3 regions of the Bacillus sp. SYZHCR11 genome follow, and region 2 is predicted to be linked to each of the others. Evidence: predicted binding sites of a transcription regulator. Region 2 holds the regulator's gene; each other region holds the start of a gene.

Evidence for each region. Region 2 encodes Rex, which represses fermentation and respiration genes when NADH is low (regulators of the CRP and FNR family bind a similar motif). Its sites were predicted from a motif close to TTGTGAAATATTTCACAA; they were not measured.
Region 1: a site for Rex is predicted at 2,756-2,773, ahead of AC2CGA_RS10575 (cytochrome ubiquinol oxidase subunit I). Genes of this name have one in related genera too.
Region 3: a site for Rex is predicted at 2,050-2,067, ahead of AC2CGA_RS09860 (nitrate reductase subunit alpha). Genes of this name have one in related genera too.

The regions. Positions count from the first base shown of each region.
Region 1 covers NZ_JBXUND010000002.1:760,403-765,856, reverse strand. The annotation lists gene AC2CGA_RS10590 (ABC transporter ATP-binding protein) at 1-37, shown strand, start outside; gene AC2CGA_RS10585 (polysaccharide deacetylase family protein) at 137-979, shown strand; gene cimH (citrate/malate transporter CimH) at 1,015-2,358, opposite strand; gene AC2CGA_RS10575 (cytochrome ubiquinol oxidase subunit I) at 2,861-4,267, shown strand; gene cydB (cytochrome d ubiquinol oxidase subunit II) at 4,251-5,267, shown strand; gene cydD (thiol reductant ABC exporter subunit CydD) at 5,267-5,454, shown strand, end outside.
Region 2 covers NZ_JBXUND010000005.1:4,995-10,448, reverse strand. The annotation lists gene groL (chaperonin GroEL) at 1-627, opposite strand, end outside; gene groES (co-chaperone GroES) at 669-953, opposite strand; gene AC2CGA_RS16820 (CPBP family intramembrane glutamic endopeptidase) at 1,190-1,924, shown strand; gene AC2CGA_RS16815 (YdiK family protein) at 1,921-2,112, shown strand; gene tatC (twin-arginine translocase subunit TatC) at 2,154-2,912, opposite strand; gene AC2CGA_RS16805 (twin-arginine translocase TatA/TatE family subunit) at 2,919-3,089, opposite strand; gene AC2CGA_RS16800 (redox-sensing transcriptional repressor Rex) at 3,108-3,755, opposite strand; gene moaC (cyclic pyranopterin monophosphate synthase MoaC) at 3,752-4,264, opposite strand; gene AC2CGA_RS16790 (ABC-F family ATP-binding cassette domain-containing protein) at 4,404-5,454, shown strand, end outside.
Region 3 covers NZ_JBXUND010000002.1:626,832-632,285, forward strand. The annotation lists gene AC2CGA_RS09860 (nitrate reductase subunit alpha) at 1-1,985, opposite strand, end outside; gene AC2CGA_RS09865 (cyclic nucleotide-binding domain-containing protein) at 2,162-2,638, opposite strand; gene AC2CGA_RS09870 (YwiC-like family protein) at 2,781-3,500, shown strand; gene fnr (fumarate/nitrate reduction transcriptional regulator Fnr) at 3,532-4,248, opposite strand; gene narK (nitrate transporter NarK) at 4,346-5,454, opposite strand, start outside.

The sequences.
Region 1 (5,454 bases), on a different contig from region 2:
TTTTGACAGTGAAACAGAAATCAGAATCCGCTCATAACGCAAAGCCGGACAGCTGGATGTCCGGTTTTTTTGATGTAACAATTTATGACGCATATCCGATATAAAAAGTAAATAGAAGACAGAAAGCAGGAAAACGATGAAACGCATGATCATGTGCATGTGCCTTTTGGCTGCCGTGTTTACACTTGCCGCCTGCTCGGGTCATGAGGCAAGCGCCGAACAAAGCATTCCGAAGGCAGAAGCGCACAGCGAAAAAAAGTCCGTAAAGCGGCAAATCAAAAAAGAGCCGGATACGTCCGCCTGGGTTCAAACGAAAGGGACGGCGAGACTGCCGATTCTGATGTATCACAGCATTTCAGAGGGAAACAGCCTGCGTGTGCCGAAGGAAGAATTCCGGCAGCATATGAAGTGGCTTCATGATCACGGCTATTATACGATGACTCCTGAAGAAGCCTATCTGATGCTGACGGAGGATAAGGAGCCGCGTGAAAAATGTGTTCTGATCACATTTGATGACGGCTATACAGACAATGTGAAAGCGGCCTATCCCATTTTAAAGAAATACAAGATGAAAGCGACAATCTTTATGATCGGAAACTTTATCGGGCATAAGAATCATCTGACTGAGAAGCAGATGAAGGAGATGGCCGCCCACGGCATTTCCATTCAGAGCCATACGATGAACCATCTCGAATTGAACGGGCTCACACCGCAGCAGCAGCGACGTGAAATGAAGGACTCTAAGCGTTTATTTGATCAAATGTTCGGGCAGCGGACGTCTATGATCAGCTACCCTGTCGGACGATATAATAAAGAAACATTTAAAGCCGCCGCCTCGTCAGGCTACCGTATGGCGGTCACGACAGAGCCGGGAGCGGCGTCTAGAGATCAGGGGCTTTACGGGCTTCACCGCGTCCGTGTGTCGCCGGGCATGTCCGGCGCGGCATTCGGCTCTTATATTCAAAATGTGATGAAATAACAAAGCCTCCGCATATGCGGAGGCTTTTTTTCAGTTTAATAGAATTGATGAAGCAGCAGAAGGGTGACGCTCACGGTAATCGCTCCGCCGATTCTGGTCGACACTTGGGCGAACGGCATAAGCTCAAGCCGTTCAGCGGCGCTCAAGATCGCGACGTCGCCGGTGCCGCCCTGGCCGGAATGGCAGGCATTAATAACCGCCGTCTCAATCGGGTACAGATTCAGCCATTTTCCGGTCAGAAAACCGACGGCCATCATCGTGACGACGATTGATAAAATGGTAATGATGTTGCTGATCGTAAACGCCGCAATCAGCTTGTCCCACGGTGTCATTGAAACGCCGATCGCAAATAAGAGCGGATAGGTCACGGCTGTCGAGAAAAAGCGCGAGACGCCGAAGGCTCCGTTTTCAATCGAAGCCGGCGCCAGCCTGAACAGCTTAATGAGAACGGCAAGGACGAGCATCACGACTGGAGCCGGAAGCTGAAAGAAATCATGCGCCAGCATGCCGACCAAATAAAGGGAAACCGCTAAAATACCGCCCGAAGCGAAAAAGGACAAATCAAACGTTTTATCATCGGCCGGCTGTTCCAATGCGGGAGCGGAATGATCAGACTTATCAACCTTCCCGTTGCCCGTCCATTCCGGTTTGCGTTTCCCGATGACATTCAGCAAACCCGATAACATAATGGCGCACAGGCTGCCGAGCATGATGGACGGCAGCACAAGCGCAAAGGCGTCTCCCTGGGACATCGGCATAATATCGGAGTAGCCGATGGATAAAGGAATCGCGCCTTCACCGACACCCCCCGCCATAATCGGAACGACGATATAAAGCAGCGTGTGCTGAAAGCCGAGCCCGAGCAGCGTCCCGACGCATAAGCCGACGATGGCGGCCGCGATAGAGCCGGCGATCAGCGGAATAAAAATCTTAACGAAAGCTTTGACGAGCGTCTCTCTTTTCATCCCGAGAATACTGCCGACGACGATACCGGCAATAAATAGATAGAGAAAGTTGGAGCTTTCCGTGAATTCTGTTGTTGAAGTAATAATGTCTTTCGGAAGCAGGTGGTAGTAGACGACAGCGGATGGAATAAAGGTTGCGAGAATCGCAGGGCCGCCGATGGACCGCACGATCGGAATGGATTTTCCGATCTGGCCGAAGGTAAATCCGAAAAAACTCATGACGGCAATTGATGTCAGAATGTCGCTTTTTACATCACGGCTCATGACAAACACCGTAATAAGCAAGAAAAGCAGGATATAGATAGGAAGAGGAATAATGCCGATTCTTATATTCATTGTTCTGGCAAACCAGTTATCAGTCCGTTCCTGTTTTTGGATTGAATCCGTTTGCAATTTTGGTTGAAGTTCTCCCATGCTTGTTCCCCCAGTCGTTATGTAGTGAAAAAATATCCCCATTTAAAGTATACTAAAAAATTTAAATTGTTCATATATTATGAATTTACTAGAGGACATGCTTTCTTCACATTTTCTTTCTCAAAATGGTGATTTGGCGGGCTTTTTCACCGAGAAAAGCATTTTGTTCGCCACACGAATAAAAAAGAGGTACGATATCAAAGGGACAAATATCCTAGGTGCTGACATAAAATCTCTACAAATCCGACAATAATCAGTCACAATTTCAGCCTTATTTTAGGTATATTGATCTTTTTTTTTAGGCTGAATCGTTGTAAAGTAATGATATTGAATCATTTCTATGACAGCCGCTGTCCCCCAGGGTGTACAGGCTGATATTTCAATAGTTTTGACGAATTTGTGAAACATTGAGCAAATATATCATTTTTTGTGAAATACCGAGCAATGATTTCACTATGTTTGTGAAATGTTGAGCAATTTACCAGATTGGAGGAAAAACATCATGAGTGAGTTGGTATTAGCCCGCATTCAATTTGCATCTACAACATTGTTTCACTTCTTGTTTGTGCCTATGTCTATCGGGCTTGTGTTTATGGTTGCTTTGATGGAGACGCTTTACGTTGTCAAAAAACAAGAGACCTATCTCAAAATGGCTAAATTTTGGGGGCATCTCTTTTTAATTAACTTTGCTGTCGGCGTCGTCACAGGGATTCTTCAGGAATTCCAGTTCGGATTGAACTGGTCTGATTATTCCCGTTTTGTCGGGGACGTATTTGGGGCTCCGCTTGCGATTGAAGCGCTTTTGGCGTTTTTTATGGAGTCTATTTTTATCGGATTATGGATTTTCGGCTGGGACCGTTTATCTAAAAAAGTGCATTTGCTTTGCATTTGGCTTGTATCCTTCGGAACGATTATGTCATCTTTCTGGATTTTGACGGCAAACTCATTCATGCAGGAGCCGGTCGGCTTTACGATTAAAAACGGCCGCGCGGAAATGAATGACTTCGGAGCGCTTTTGACAAACCCTCAGCTTTGGGTTGAATTCCCTCACGTCATTTTCGGAGCGCTTGCGACGGGTGCTTTCTTTATCGCCGGTGTCAGCGCATTTAAATTATTGAAGAAAAAAGAAGTGCCTTTCTTCCATAAATCTTTCAAGCTTTCGATGATTGTCGGTCTGATCGCCGGTATCGGCGTTGCGTTCAGCGGACACATGCAGGCTGAGCATTTAATGGAATCGCAGCCGATGAAAATGGCCGCCAGTGAAGCGCTTTGGGATGACAGCGGTGATCCTGCCGCGTGGACGGCTTTTGCGAATATTGATACGAATAAAGAAAAAAACACATCAGAAATTTCAATTCCTTACGCACTGAGCTACTTGGCTTACCAGAAGTTCAGCGGCAGTGTGAAAGGGATGAAAACACTTCAAAAAGAATATGAAAAAACGTACGGAAAAGGCGACTATATCCCGCCTGTTAAAACGACGTTCTGGAGTTTCCGCATTATGGCGGGAGCGGGTGCGCTTATGATTTTTGCCGCGATTGCAGGCTTTATTCTGAACCGCCGCAAAAAGCTTCATACGAGCAAGTGGTATTTACGGGGCATGATCGCACTGATCGCATTCCCGTTCATTGCGAACTCTGCCGGATGGATTATGACTGAAATCGGCCGCCAGCCGTGGACGGTTATGGGGCAAATGACAACCGCACAATCCGTTTCGCCTAACGTAACGACGGGATCTCTGCTGTTTTCAATTATCGGTTTCGGCGTCATGTACTTGATTTTAGGCGCGCTGCTTGTCTTCCTATTCGTTCGTGAAATTAAAAAAGGTGCGGACCATGATGATCACAAGGATGTTCCTGTATCAACGGATCCGTTCAGTCAGGAGGTCTACCATGGGGTCACTTCATGATCTTTGGTTTGTACTCGTTTCAGTTTTGTTTGTCGGATTTTTCTTTTTAGAAGGTTTTGATTTCGGTGTCGGCATTTCGACCCGATTTCTTGGCCATAATGAATTAGAACGCAGAGTGCTGATTAACACCATCGGCCCGTTCTGGGATGCGAATGAGGTATGGCTGCTGACAGGTACGGGAGCGATCTTCGCGGCATTCCCGAACTGGTATGCGACGATGCTGAGCGGATATTATATTCCGTTTATCATCATCCTTCTTGCTTTAATGGGCCGCGGGGTGGCGTTTGAATTCCGCGGAAAAGTGAATCATTTAAAATGGGTCAAAACATGGGACTGGGTGATTTTCTTCGGCAGCCTTATCCCGCCGTTTGTATTCGGCCTTATCTTCACAAGCTTGTTCCGCGGCATGCCGATTGACGGCCATATGAATATGCATGCGGGTTTCTCAGATATTGTGAACGTGTATTCCGTCCTTGGCGGAGCAGCCGTCACCCTTCTTTCATTCCTGCACGGTTTAATGTTTGTCACACTGCGCACGATCGGTGATTTACAAGAGCGTGCGAGAAAAATGGCAAAACGCGTAATCGGTGTTATCTTTCTTGTTGTACTTGCTTTCTTTGCGATGTCTGCATACGATACGGATATGTTTACACGCCGGGCAAACATCACGATTCCGGTATTCGTGCTGATTGTCATCTGCAACGTTCTTGCTGTTGTGTTCATGAGCAAGAAAAAAGACGGCTGGGCATTCGGTATGACCGGCGCGGGTCTTGCTTTGACAGTTGCGATGATTTTTATCTCTCTGTTCCCTCGCGTCATGGTCAGCTCGCTGAAAAGCGCGTATGACTTAACAGTAGCTAACGCGTCTTCCGGTGATTATTCACTTAAGGTCATGACAATTGTTGCACTGACTCTGCTGCCGTTTGTCATCGGCAGTCAGATCTGGAGCTATTATGTCTTCCGGAAACGCGTCAGCCATAAGGAGCCTATGACTTATTAATGGGAAAAGACCTGTTTCTTTATAAAGGAATGAAGCGGATTCTTGCGATCATTACGGGATTAACGATTATACAAACGGCCGCCATCATCTTGCAGGCGGAATGGCTGAGCCAGGCGGTAACCGGATTATTTAACGGGAAGCGGATTGCTTCTCTTTATCCGGTTATCGGCTTTTTCCTGCTTGCGTT
Region 2 (5,454 bases):
CATCTTATCAGAGTCAGTCACCATGTAAGGAGACGCATATCCGCGGTCGAATTGCATACCTTCCACAACTTCAAGCTCAGTTGTGAAGCCTTTAGACTCTTCAATTGTGATGACGCCGTCGTTTCCTACGCGCTCCATTGCTTCAGCGATAAGGCTTCCGACTTCCTCATCAGCAGCAGAGATCGCAGCAACCTGAGCGATAGACTCTTTGCCTTCGATCGGCTTAGAAATTTCTTTTAAGTTTTCGATTGCCACGGTTACGGCTTGTTCCATACCTTTACGCACGCCGACAGGATTAGCTCCCGCAGTTACGTTTTTCAGGCCTTCGCGGATCATAGCCTGCGCAAGCACAGTCGCAGTCGTCGTACCGTCACCGGCAACGTCGTTTGTTTTGCTGGCTACTTCAGCTACAAGCTTCGCACCCATGTTTTCAAACGCATCTTCAAGTTCAATTTCTTTTGCGATTGTCACACCGTCATTTGTAATTAACGGAGAACCGAATTTTTTCTCCAGAACCACGTTGCGTCCTTTTGGCCCTAAAGTTACTTTTACAGCGTCAGCAAGCGCATCGACACCGCGAAGCATAGCGCGGCGTGCTTCTTCACTAAACTTAATATCTTTTGCCATGTTAACGAAACCTCCTCGAATTTTTAAAAATATTTATTTGCTTAGCCGATTACAGCTAAAATGTCGCTTTCACGTAAGATTAAGTATTCAGTACCTTCGTATTTCACTTCAGTACCGGCGTATTTTGAGAAGATAATGCGGTCGCCCTCTTTTACTTCTAAAGCAACGCGCTCTCCGCTTTCCAACACGCGACCTGAACCGGCTGCCACGATTTTGCCTTCTTGCGGCTTTTCTTTTGCAGAATCCGGTAATACGATTCCGCTGGCAGTTTTTTCTTCAGATTCTACGAGTTCAATGACAACGCGATCACCTAATGGCTTTAACAATGTAATAACCTCCTCAATAGTATGAATATGTAATTTTAGCACTCAGCTCTAAAGAGTGCTAACACAGTTATTATAATAAAGAATCTCACTTCCAATTTCAAGTCATAAGAATAAAAAATTTTCACGCTTACATGATTCTCTCTCGCACTGATTTTCTCCTTTTTTCACGTCAAGTTCACTTGTGTTACAATAAGAACAAATAAGTTGATTTTATAGGATAAAGGAGTACATATCATTTGAGAAAACAGTATTGGTATATCATTTTGACATATGTTATCATGCAGCTTTCCGCATTGATCGGCATTCCTTTAATGTACAAATTCGGCTATGCGGGCGGGCACCCTACGAATGCGAATCTCACCATGGCTCAGGGGATTTATTCCGTCGTAAGCTTTTTTATCTGCCTGATTATCGTTCTCTTGATTTTGAGAACCGCGCCGAAACAGACATTAAGAAACGGGAAGAAAGCATCCGCCGGCATGTCCGTTCTCTGGGCGGTCGCGGGAATATGGCTCGCTTTATTTTCTCAGGGAATCGCCGGGATGATTGAGCAGTATGTCTTTCATGTGGGCAGCGGTTCCGAAAACACGAAAGCCATTCTTAACATTATTAAAGCCATGCCGCTCATGATTATCGTTTCTTCTATCGTCGGGCCGATTCTTGAAGAAATCATTTTCCGGAAGATCATCTTCGGTGTATTATATGAAAAAACGAATTTCTTTATCGCCGGACTGATCAGTTCCGTCATTTTCGGCATTGTGCATCAAGACCTCACGCACCTGCTGCTGTATACGGCCATGGGCTTTACCTTTGCGTTCTTGTATGTGCAGACGAAACGGATTATTGTGCCGATATTCGCCCATGTCATGATGAATACCATTGTCGTGGTCATGCAGCTCGGCCCCGCCCAAAAATATATTGAACAGCATAGTGAGCAAATGCAATTAATTATTGGAGGATTGTTTGTATGAGGAACCCAATGACTTGGGGCTTGATTTATTTCGCAGTCGGCTGTATCTTTACGTATTTGGCCGCAAGCTCTCCGGGAAGCATGTGGTCTTTTTATTCCATACTGCTGATGGTTTTCGCCGCTTATAATATCAGCATCTCGTTTAAAATGTTCGCCTTCTCATTTAAAGTGAAGAAAAATCAAAAATAATAAAAGAAAAGCCATTTCTCATCATTGAGAAATGGCTTTTTTTATGCTGATACGTCCTGGTCAGATTCACTGCCGGTCTGCCTTTTCCGATACGCCGCTTTTGAAATCAGGATACTGATCTCGTATAAAATGCAAAGCGGAATGGTAATCATCAAGTGAGACAGCAGCTCAGGCGGCGCAATCATCGCGGCGATCACGAGCAGCACAAAATATGCGTACTTCCTGATCTTCGATAAAAACATCGGCGTGATAACACCGAGTCTCGTTAAAAACATGATCAGCACCGGCATCTGAAACAGCAGCCCGAACGGAATCGTCAGCTGCAGCAGAAAATGAAAGTATTCGGTGATCCCGATCACCTGGTTGACATCCAGGTCATTCGAGACCCGCTTCATAAAATCAACGACCAGCGGAAATAAAATATAATAAGAAAACGACACACCGCCGACAAACAGCACGATCGAAATCGGAATATAGCTGAGTGTTACTTTGCGCTCCTTCTCATACAGACCCGGACTGACAAACGCCCAAATCTGATAGAGAATAATCGGCGAAGTCAAAATGATGCCGATGATAAACGCGAACTGCAAAAAGATAAACAGCGGATCCGTCAGGTTAAAAGCATTAAGGGTGAGCTCTTTTACTTCATCGGCTTTTTGAAGATACACAATGATAGGTTTTGCCAGAAAAAAGCCGGCAATAAAGAAAACCGTAAAGGATAACGCCACAATCAGCAATCGTTTCCGAAGTTCGGCAATATGCTCCACAAGCGTCATTTGATTCACTCTCATACGCGTCATCCTATCTTACTGTTCTTCTTTCTTTTTTTCCTCTTCTTCACCGGCTAATCCCTTAGTAGCGTTCTTAAATTCACGAAGCGTGTCCCCCGCCGCTTTTCCTAATTCGGGAAGCTTCTTCGGACCGAAAATAATCACCGCCACCACACCGATAACCGCCAGGCTTCCAGGACCGATCATGTGCAGCTCCTCCTTTCGCTATTCAATTTCTTCCAAAACAGAATAATGCTTTAAGAAATAAACCAATGATTGAAGCTCTACTGCTAAATCTATATGATGAATTCGAATGTGATCCGGCACATTCAATCGGGCCGGCGTAAAGTTAAGGATTCCCTTGATTCCGAGCGACACGAGCCGGTCGGTGATTGACTGGGCGGCAACCGCCGGAACGGTAAGAATCGCCACGGGTTCATCCTTTATGTGAAGCTCTAAATCATTAAGATCAAAGACAGGCACACCGCCTACCTCAGTTCCTATTTTACTCTGATTCACATCAAAAGCCATAGATATTTTTGTGTTATTATTTTTTGTGAAATTATAGTGAAGAAACGCCGTCCCCAAATTCCCGACACCGATCAAAATGACGTTCGTCGTTTCATCCTGATCCAGTGTTTTTCTGAAAAATGACAGCAGGTAATCCACATTATAGCCGTATCCTTTTTTGCCGAGCGCCCCGAAATAGGAAAAATCCCGGCGGATCGTGGCCGAATCGACTTTTACCGCATCGCTCAGTTCAGCCGATGAAACGCGCTGCTTTCCTGACGCGTGTAAATTCTTTAAAAAGCGATAATAAAGCGGCAGCCGTTTTGCCGTCGCCTGTGGAATTTTTGATTGATCCTTGTTCATGATTGGTCCTCCACTTTATACTCAGATGCATCTCTTTTAAAATCACCGTTTTTGCCTCCTGTTTTTTCCATGAGGCAGGTCGGGCCGATGACCATTCCTTTATCCAGCGCCTTGCACATGTCATACACGGTCAAAGCGCAGACTGAAGCGGAAGTTAGCGCTTCCATTTCCACACCTGTACTCCCTTTCGTTTTTACGCTTGCCTGTATATGAAGAACGGCTTCGGAATCCTTTTCCTCCCAGCCGAATGAAATGTCGACGCTGCTTAAAGAAAGCGGGTGGCACATCGGGATAATCGCTGACGTCTGCTTTGCGGCCATAATTCCTGCCACCTGTGCGACAGCCAGCACGTCTCCTTTTCCGATCTCGCGGTTTTTTATTCTGCTGTACACGTCATGTTTCATGTGTACGCTGGATATCGCAGCGGCAGTACGGACTGTTGAAGATTTATCGCTTATATCCACCATGCGGGCACGGCCTTCTTCATTAAAATGAGAAAATCCATTCATATTTAAACTCTCCTTACTTCTGATCATACACTATTTTCTCCCTGATGTCTTATCCTATAATGTTCCAATTCTGATGTATTGTTTGCTGACAGCAGGTTGATAAGCTACACTTAACTTATTATAACAGAGGTGAAATAATATGATGATCTTACAAATTAATCAGCTATCCAAATCTTTTGGCGCTGATCCTATTTTAAACAATATAAAGCTTGAAGTCAGATCTCGGGATCGCATCGCCATAGTAGGCAGAAACGGAGCCGGCAAATCAACTCTCCTTAAAATTATCGCAGGTCACCTTTCATATGAAAAGGGTGAATTAATTAAACCGAAAGAATTAACGATGGGATATCTTGCCCAGCACACAGGCTTGGAATCCCAGCTTACCATAAAAGAAGAACTGCTGAGCGTTTTTGATTTCCTGAAAGCAATGGAAAAAGAGATGCGCTCTATTGAAGAAAAGATGGCCACGGCCGCCCCGGCGGAGCTTGAGACGCTGATGAAAACCTATGACAGGCTTCAGCAGGATTTCAAGGATAAAGGCGGCTATCAATATGAAGCGGACGTCCGATCTATCCTTCACGGCCTCGGCTTCGGAAAATTTGACGATTCCGTGAAAGTGCAAAGCCTGAGCGGCGGTCAGAAAACAAGGCTTGCGCTCGGAAAACTGCTGCTGACCCAGCCTGATCTGCTTATTCTGGATGAACCGACGAACCATCTCGACATCGATACGCTTACATGGCTTGAGCATTATTTACAGGGATATTCAGGCGCAATCCTGATCGTTTCCCACGACAGATACTTTCTTGATAAAGTCGTCAGCCAAGTGTACGAGGTCTCACGGACAGAAAGCAAAAAATACCTCGGCAACTACAGCGCCTATTTAGAACAAAAAGCTGAGCAGTATGAGAAAGACCTGAAGCTGTATGAAAAACAGCAGGACGAAATCGCCAAGCTTCAAGATTTTGTCGACCGCAATCTGGCCAGAGCTTCTACAACGAAAAGAGCCCAAAGCAGACGAAAACAGCTTGAACGGATGGACGTCATGGCAAAGCCGCTCGGGGATGAGAAATCCGCCGCCTTCCGTTTTGACATTACAAAACAGAGCGGAAACGACGTCCTGCGCGTACAGGATGTTTCCATCAGCTATGACGGCCAGCCGCCGCTCTTGAAAAACCTGACCTTCGGCATTA
Region 3 (5,454 bases), on a different contig from region 2:
TCTTTGTACAGATCAATGCCGTTTTGATTGAATGTCGGGTAGGACGGCAGCCACCCTAATCGGGCCGCCAGCACATTGTAATCGGCGTGATGCTTGTAGCGGGACGAAGAAGCGATCGGTGAAGCCAAGTCACTGATCGGCTGGTCTTCATAACGCCACTGGTCTGTCGCAAAGTAAAAAAATGAGGTGCCGTTTTGCAGTTTAGGCACGCCTTCCCAATCCTTTGCATTTGCGATCGTCTGCCACCCTTCAGCAGGACGGAGCTTTTCCTGACCGACATAATGAGCCCAGCCTCCGCCGTTTACACCTTGGGCGCCTACCAATAAAACAAGATTTAACACCGCGCGGTAAATCGTGTCGGAGTTGAACCAGTGGTTGATTCCCGCCCCTACGATAATCATCGATCTGCCGTCTGTATCAATCGCATTTTGGGCAAACTCCCTGGCAATCTGTATAACGGCTTCTCTTTTAATTCCCGTGATCTGTTCCTGCCAGGCAGGTGTGAACGGACGGGGATCATCATAAGATGCGGCTGATTGTCCGCCGATGCCCCGGTTCACGCCGTAGTTGGCCAATATCAAGTCAAATACAGTCGTGACACACACCTCTTCGCCGTTCAGTTCCAGTTTTTTAATAGGAAGATTCCGCTCAAGCACTTTGTTTCCGTCATTTGAAAAATACGGAATGCGCACCGTACTGATTTCGTCCTCTATTCCGAGCACGGAGAGACGGGGCTCGATCTGTTCCCCGGTGTCTTCGTCGATCATGTGCAGATTCCATTTCTGCTGCCCGTCCCAGCGGGAGCCCATTGTTCCTTGCGGTATGGCAAACGCACCTGTCTGTTCATTCCAGACCGCCGGCTTCCATTGATCATGCTTTGTCTGCCGTCCGATATCCTTCGCATGCAGAAACCGTCCCGCTGTGTATACGCCATTTTCTTTTGATAAGGTGACGAGGAATGGAAAATCCGTGTATTGCTTCGCGTATTCCATGAAACGTTCCGTCTCTTGATTCACGTAAAATTCCTGCAGAATGACGTGACCCATCGCCATCGCCAGGGCTCCGTCAGTCCCTTGGCGGATACTGAGCCAGTCATCCGCAAACTTTGAGGACTCCGCAAAATCGGGACTGATTGAAATCACCTTGGCGCCTTTATAGCGGGCCTCCGCCAAAAAATGCGCATCAGGCGTTCTCGTTAGCGGAACGTTGGAGCCCCATGTGATGATATAGCCTGAATTGTACCAATCACTGCTTTCCGGAACGTCCGTCTGGTCGCCCCAAATTTGCGGGGACGCCGGCGGGAGATCCGCATACCAGTCATAAAAACTGAGCATTGGGCCGCCGATTAAAGACATGAATCGCGAACCTGACGCGTGGCTGATCATGGACATAGCTGGAATCGGAGAAAAGCCGACATTCCGGTCAGGCCCGTATTTCATGACTGTATACAGCAGAGAGGCTGAAATCAGCTTCAGCACTTCCGGCCATTCCGCGCGGACAAAGCCGCCTTTCCCTCTTGCCTGTTTATAGGACTTCGCTTTTTCAGGGTTTTCAACGATCGATTTCCAGGCATCCAGCGGATTTTGATGCGCCTGCAATGCTTCCCGCCACAAATTGATCAGCACACCGCGCACGTATGGATATTTCACACGGAGCGGGCTGTAGATGTACCAAGAAAAACTGGCCCCCCGCGGACAGCCTCTCGGTTCGAAATCAGGCATATCCGGGCCTGTTGATGGATAATTCAAGTTTTGTCCTTCCCACGTGACAATTCCGTTTTTTACATAAATATTCCAGCTGCAAGAACCCGTGCAGTTGACGCCGTGGGTGGAGCGAACGACTTTGTCGTACTGCCATCTGTTTCTGTATACATTCTCCCAATCACGATCTTCGCTTGTCGTTTGGCTATGTTTATTTGAATGATGTTCGATAGGAGAAAAATAGTTTAATCTCCTGAGCAACGGACTCATTTTCTTTTTCTTCATGATCGTTCACTCCTTCCGAGTCAGGTGATGCTATGTACACTATAAACAGAGACGGCGCATCACCTTGTGAACTATGTCACACACTCTGCTTTTTTCACAAAACGTTCACACAGAGCAGCAGGAAGGATTTTCAAACGATATGAGGACGCCCGCGTCATCAAAAAAACCGGTTCTGTTTAAGAACCGGGTTCGGCGTTTTCATCCAGTGATGTATGCAGATACCGCAAAAACAACTGATAGGAACAGAAGACATTTTGCTGAAGCATCGCCAAAAAGTTCATTTGCAGCCGCGGATGGTAAGACATCATTTGCTTAAATACGGAATATGGAATATGGAGTACCAGAATATCCGGTGAGGCATTGACTGAAATAAAAGGCGATAAAGAGAGCCCGCCTTTTTCATCAATCGGAAACACATCGCCTTTTTCCCACAGCGCAACGGTTTGCGACCCTTCAGGGAGCCTGCTGTCCGTAAAACGGATATTGCCTTTTAATACAATATAAACGTATTGTGAATGAAGAAAGGATGGAGATTGGTCAGATGAGCCGCGGATAAACGTCCCGTTTTTCAGCAAGGTTTCGACAATGGACAGAGGCACTTCATTAAACATAGGAAGTTGTTTCAGAAATAATAAATAGTCACACTGATTCATAGGAAAGCCTCCTGTGCTATTGATAGCTTTAGTGTAGCCCGATTGAGCCTGTACAGCAGTGATATATTTCACAGCTTGTATGATGAATGTCACTTATCGGAAGGATGACTGCACTTATAATGAAATAAAAAGGAGGGTTTCGATGAAAGCGATGATTCCGAAGCAGCACGGCGCATGGGCGATGCTGCTGATTCCATTTTTACTCGGCATGGTCAAGGGAGGCCCGGTTTTATGGCATATTCCGCTCTTTCTGGGCTGGCTGTTCCTTTACTTGACGGTTTATCCCGTTTCGCTCGCTTTGAAAAAGAAACAGCTTCAGCCTTATCAAAAGTGGATATGGTATTACGGTTTTCCGGCCTGCTGCTTTTTGATCATTTCTGTCTTTCATAAACCGCAGCTCGTCTGGATCGGCGTTTTTTTATTGCCGCTGTTTCTCATACATACGCATTATGCCCGCCGAAAAAACGAACGGGCGCTCACGAATGATATTGCGGGAGTCTTGTTCTTTTGTTCAGGCGGGCTTGCGAGCTGCTGGCTGGGAACGGGAATCCTTGACGGCTGGGCTTGGTTTCTATTCTTGCAATCCGCTTTATTTTTTGTCGGGAGTTCTTTTTATGTGAAATCGGTCATACGGGAGAGAAAAAACAGAAGGTTTGCTTACTGGTCGTGGGGATATCACCTCTTGCTCCCCTTTTTATCGGCTCTTCTCGGGGCAGGCTGGGCGTTTCTTGCTTTTATCCCAAGCAGTCTGCGGGCCTGGTTTTTTCACGGAAGAGACTGGCCGGTGAAAACGATCGGCATTCTGGAAATCGTAAATGCCGGCTTCTTTTTCGCCGTCATGTGTATATGTATCACAAGCTGAAAAACAAGGACATCGGCTGCCCTTGTTTTTTTCAGTCAATATTGCAGATCTCAAGCGGACAATTTTCACACTCGATCTCGCATCGTAAATAGTCCCGCTTGTGCAAAATAATTTTTCCGGTTTCGTCTATCGAAATAACCCCTTGTTTGCGGAGGTCGCCCAGCATGCGGTTGACGCTCTCCCTTGCCGCCGCGCAAAACTTAGCCAAATCCTGATTTGTCAGCACAATGTTAATCAGAATCCCGTCGCTTCGTTCCACCCCGTAGCTGTTTGATAAGCGGATAAGGGTGGAATAGAGCGCCCCTTTTTTGCCGTGAAGAAGCAGATCCCTGATCTTAGACTGGATTTTTCGCAGATGGGTGCTCATCCATTTCATAAATTCAAACGTCAAAACACCGTTTTGGATCAATTCCTTTTCCAGCCTGTTTTTATTAATGACGAGCACCTCCCCGTCCTCTAACACTTTCGCACTGAGCATATATCTCGGCTCATCTGTGAATAGCGTCAATTCTCCGACAATATCGTGTTTTTGGCAGATTCTAAGTGTCAGGTCTTTTCCGTCAGATGTCAGCTTGCCGATTTCAATGAGTCCTGATTGAATCAGATAAAGCTCTTCTGCATCCATTCCTTCTTGAAACAAATACGTGTGTTTTTTCATTTTCCTTTTCGTACTGATCGATTCCAGCAATTCATGCAGTTCGCGGGAAAGAAGTTCTTTATCAGATTTTCGGACAGAAAGAATATTCATGAGCTCACCTCGAAGAAAGTCACGTTGCGTATGTATATTGTAACGTGACTTGATTTGCACTCACCCAGAAAAAACTAACAATCTTGTGAATGGATCATTATGAATCAAGGCTATGACTGTTTCTCTCCGTATGTGTTTTCATTCTTTCCTGCCAATACATCCAGATCACAAGGACAAAGCTGGCTAACGCGACCTCTGACAGCGCCATAAACCCGATCGCGTATTGACCCGTTGCCTGAAATACACTTGCCAGAATCAGCGGAGGGAAAAAACCGCCCAATCCGCCCGTGGCAGACACAATACCGTTGGCAATCCCCGCTTGCTTCGAAAAATAGAAAGGCACCAGTTTAAATACCGTCCCGTTTCCAATCCCTGAGCAGACTGCCACCGTCAGCGATCCGAACGCATAAAGGCCGATCGCCGGGGAGAATGACAGCATGACGCCTGACAGCGTAAGCCCTGCGAAAACGAACATCAGAATGCGGAGCGGGCTCAGTTTATCTGCAAGAAACCCTCCCACAGGCCTGAGCAGCGTAGAGACCGCAATAAAGCCGGCCGTCCGCAGACCGGCGTCCGCAGGGCTCAGCCCAAAATGCTCAACCAAAAAATTCGGAAGATAGATGGTAAAGGCGACAAAGGCGCCGAACGTAATAAAATAAAACAGGCTCAACATCCACAGCACATGATTTCGGTAAACGGCTTTCATTTGTGTCTTTATGGAAACTTTGACTTTCTTCTCATGCCGGTCGCCGAACAAAACGTGCAGTAATGCGAAAACAGCCAGCAAAACAAGATACATCTGCACGGTTGCTTTCCATCCCGCGGCTTGAGCGATAACCGGCGCCGCAAAGGTAGTAACGGCGGTCCCGATGTTTCCGGCACCGTAAATCCCATTGACGACACCGTGCTTTTCTTTCGGATAATATTTCGGGAGGGACGTCACTCCGATGGAGAATACCGCTCCGCCGATCCCTAAGAAAAAGCCGCCCGCAATTAAATCAAATAAAGAATCCGCGATACTGATCCAAAATACGGGAAACAAAAGCAGGATGAAGCTGATCATAAACATCAGCCGCGCGCCATACCTGTTCGTTAAATATCCTAAAGGAATACGGAGAAGCGATCCGAGAATAACGGGAATCGCCGTCACCAATGAAATCTCGCCTTTGCTTAAATGAATATCTGATGTCATTTGAGAAATGAGCG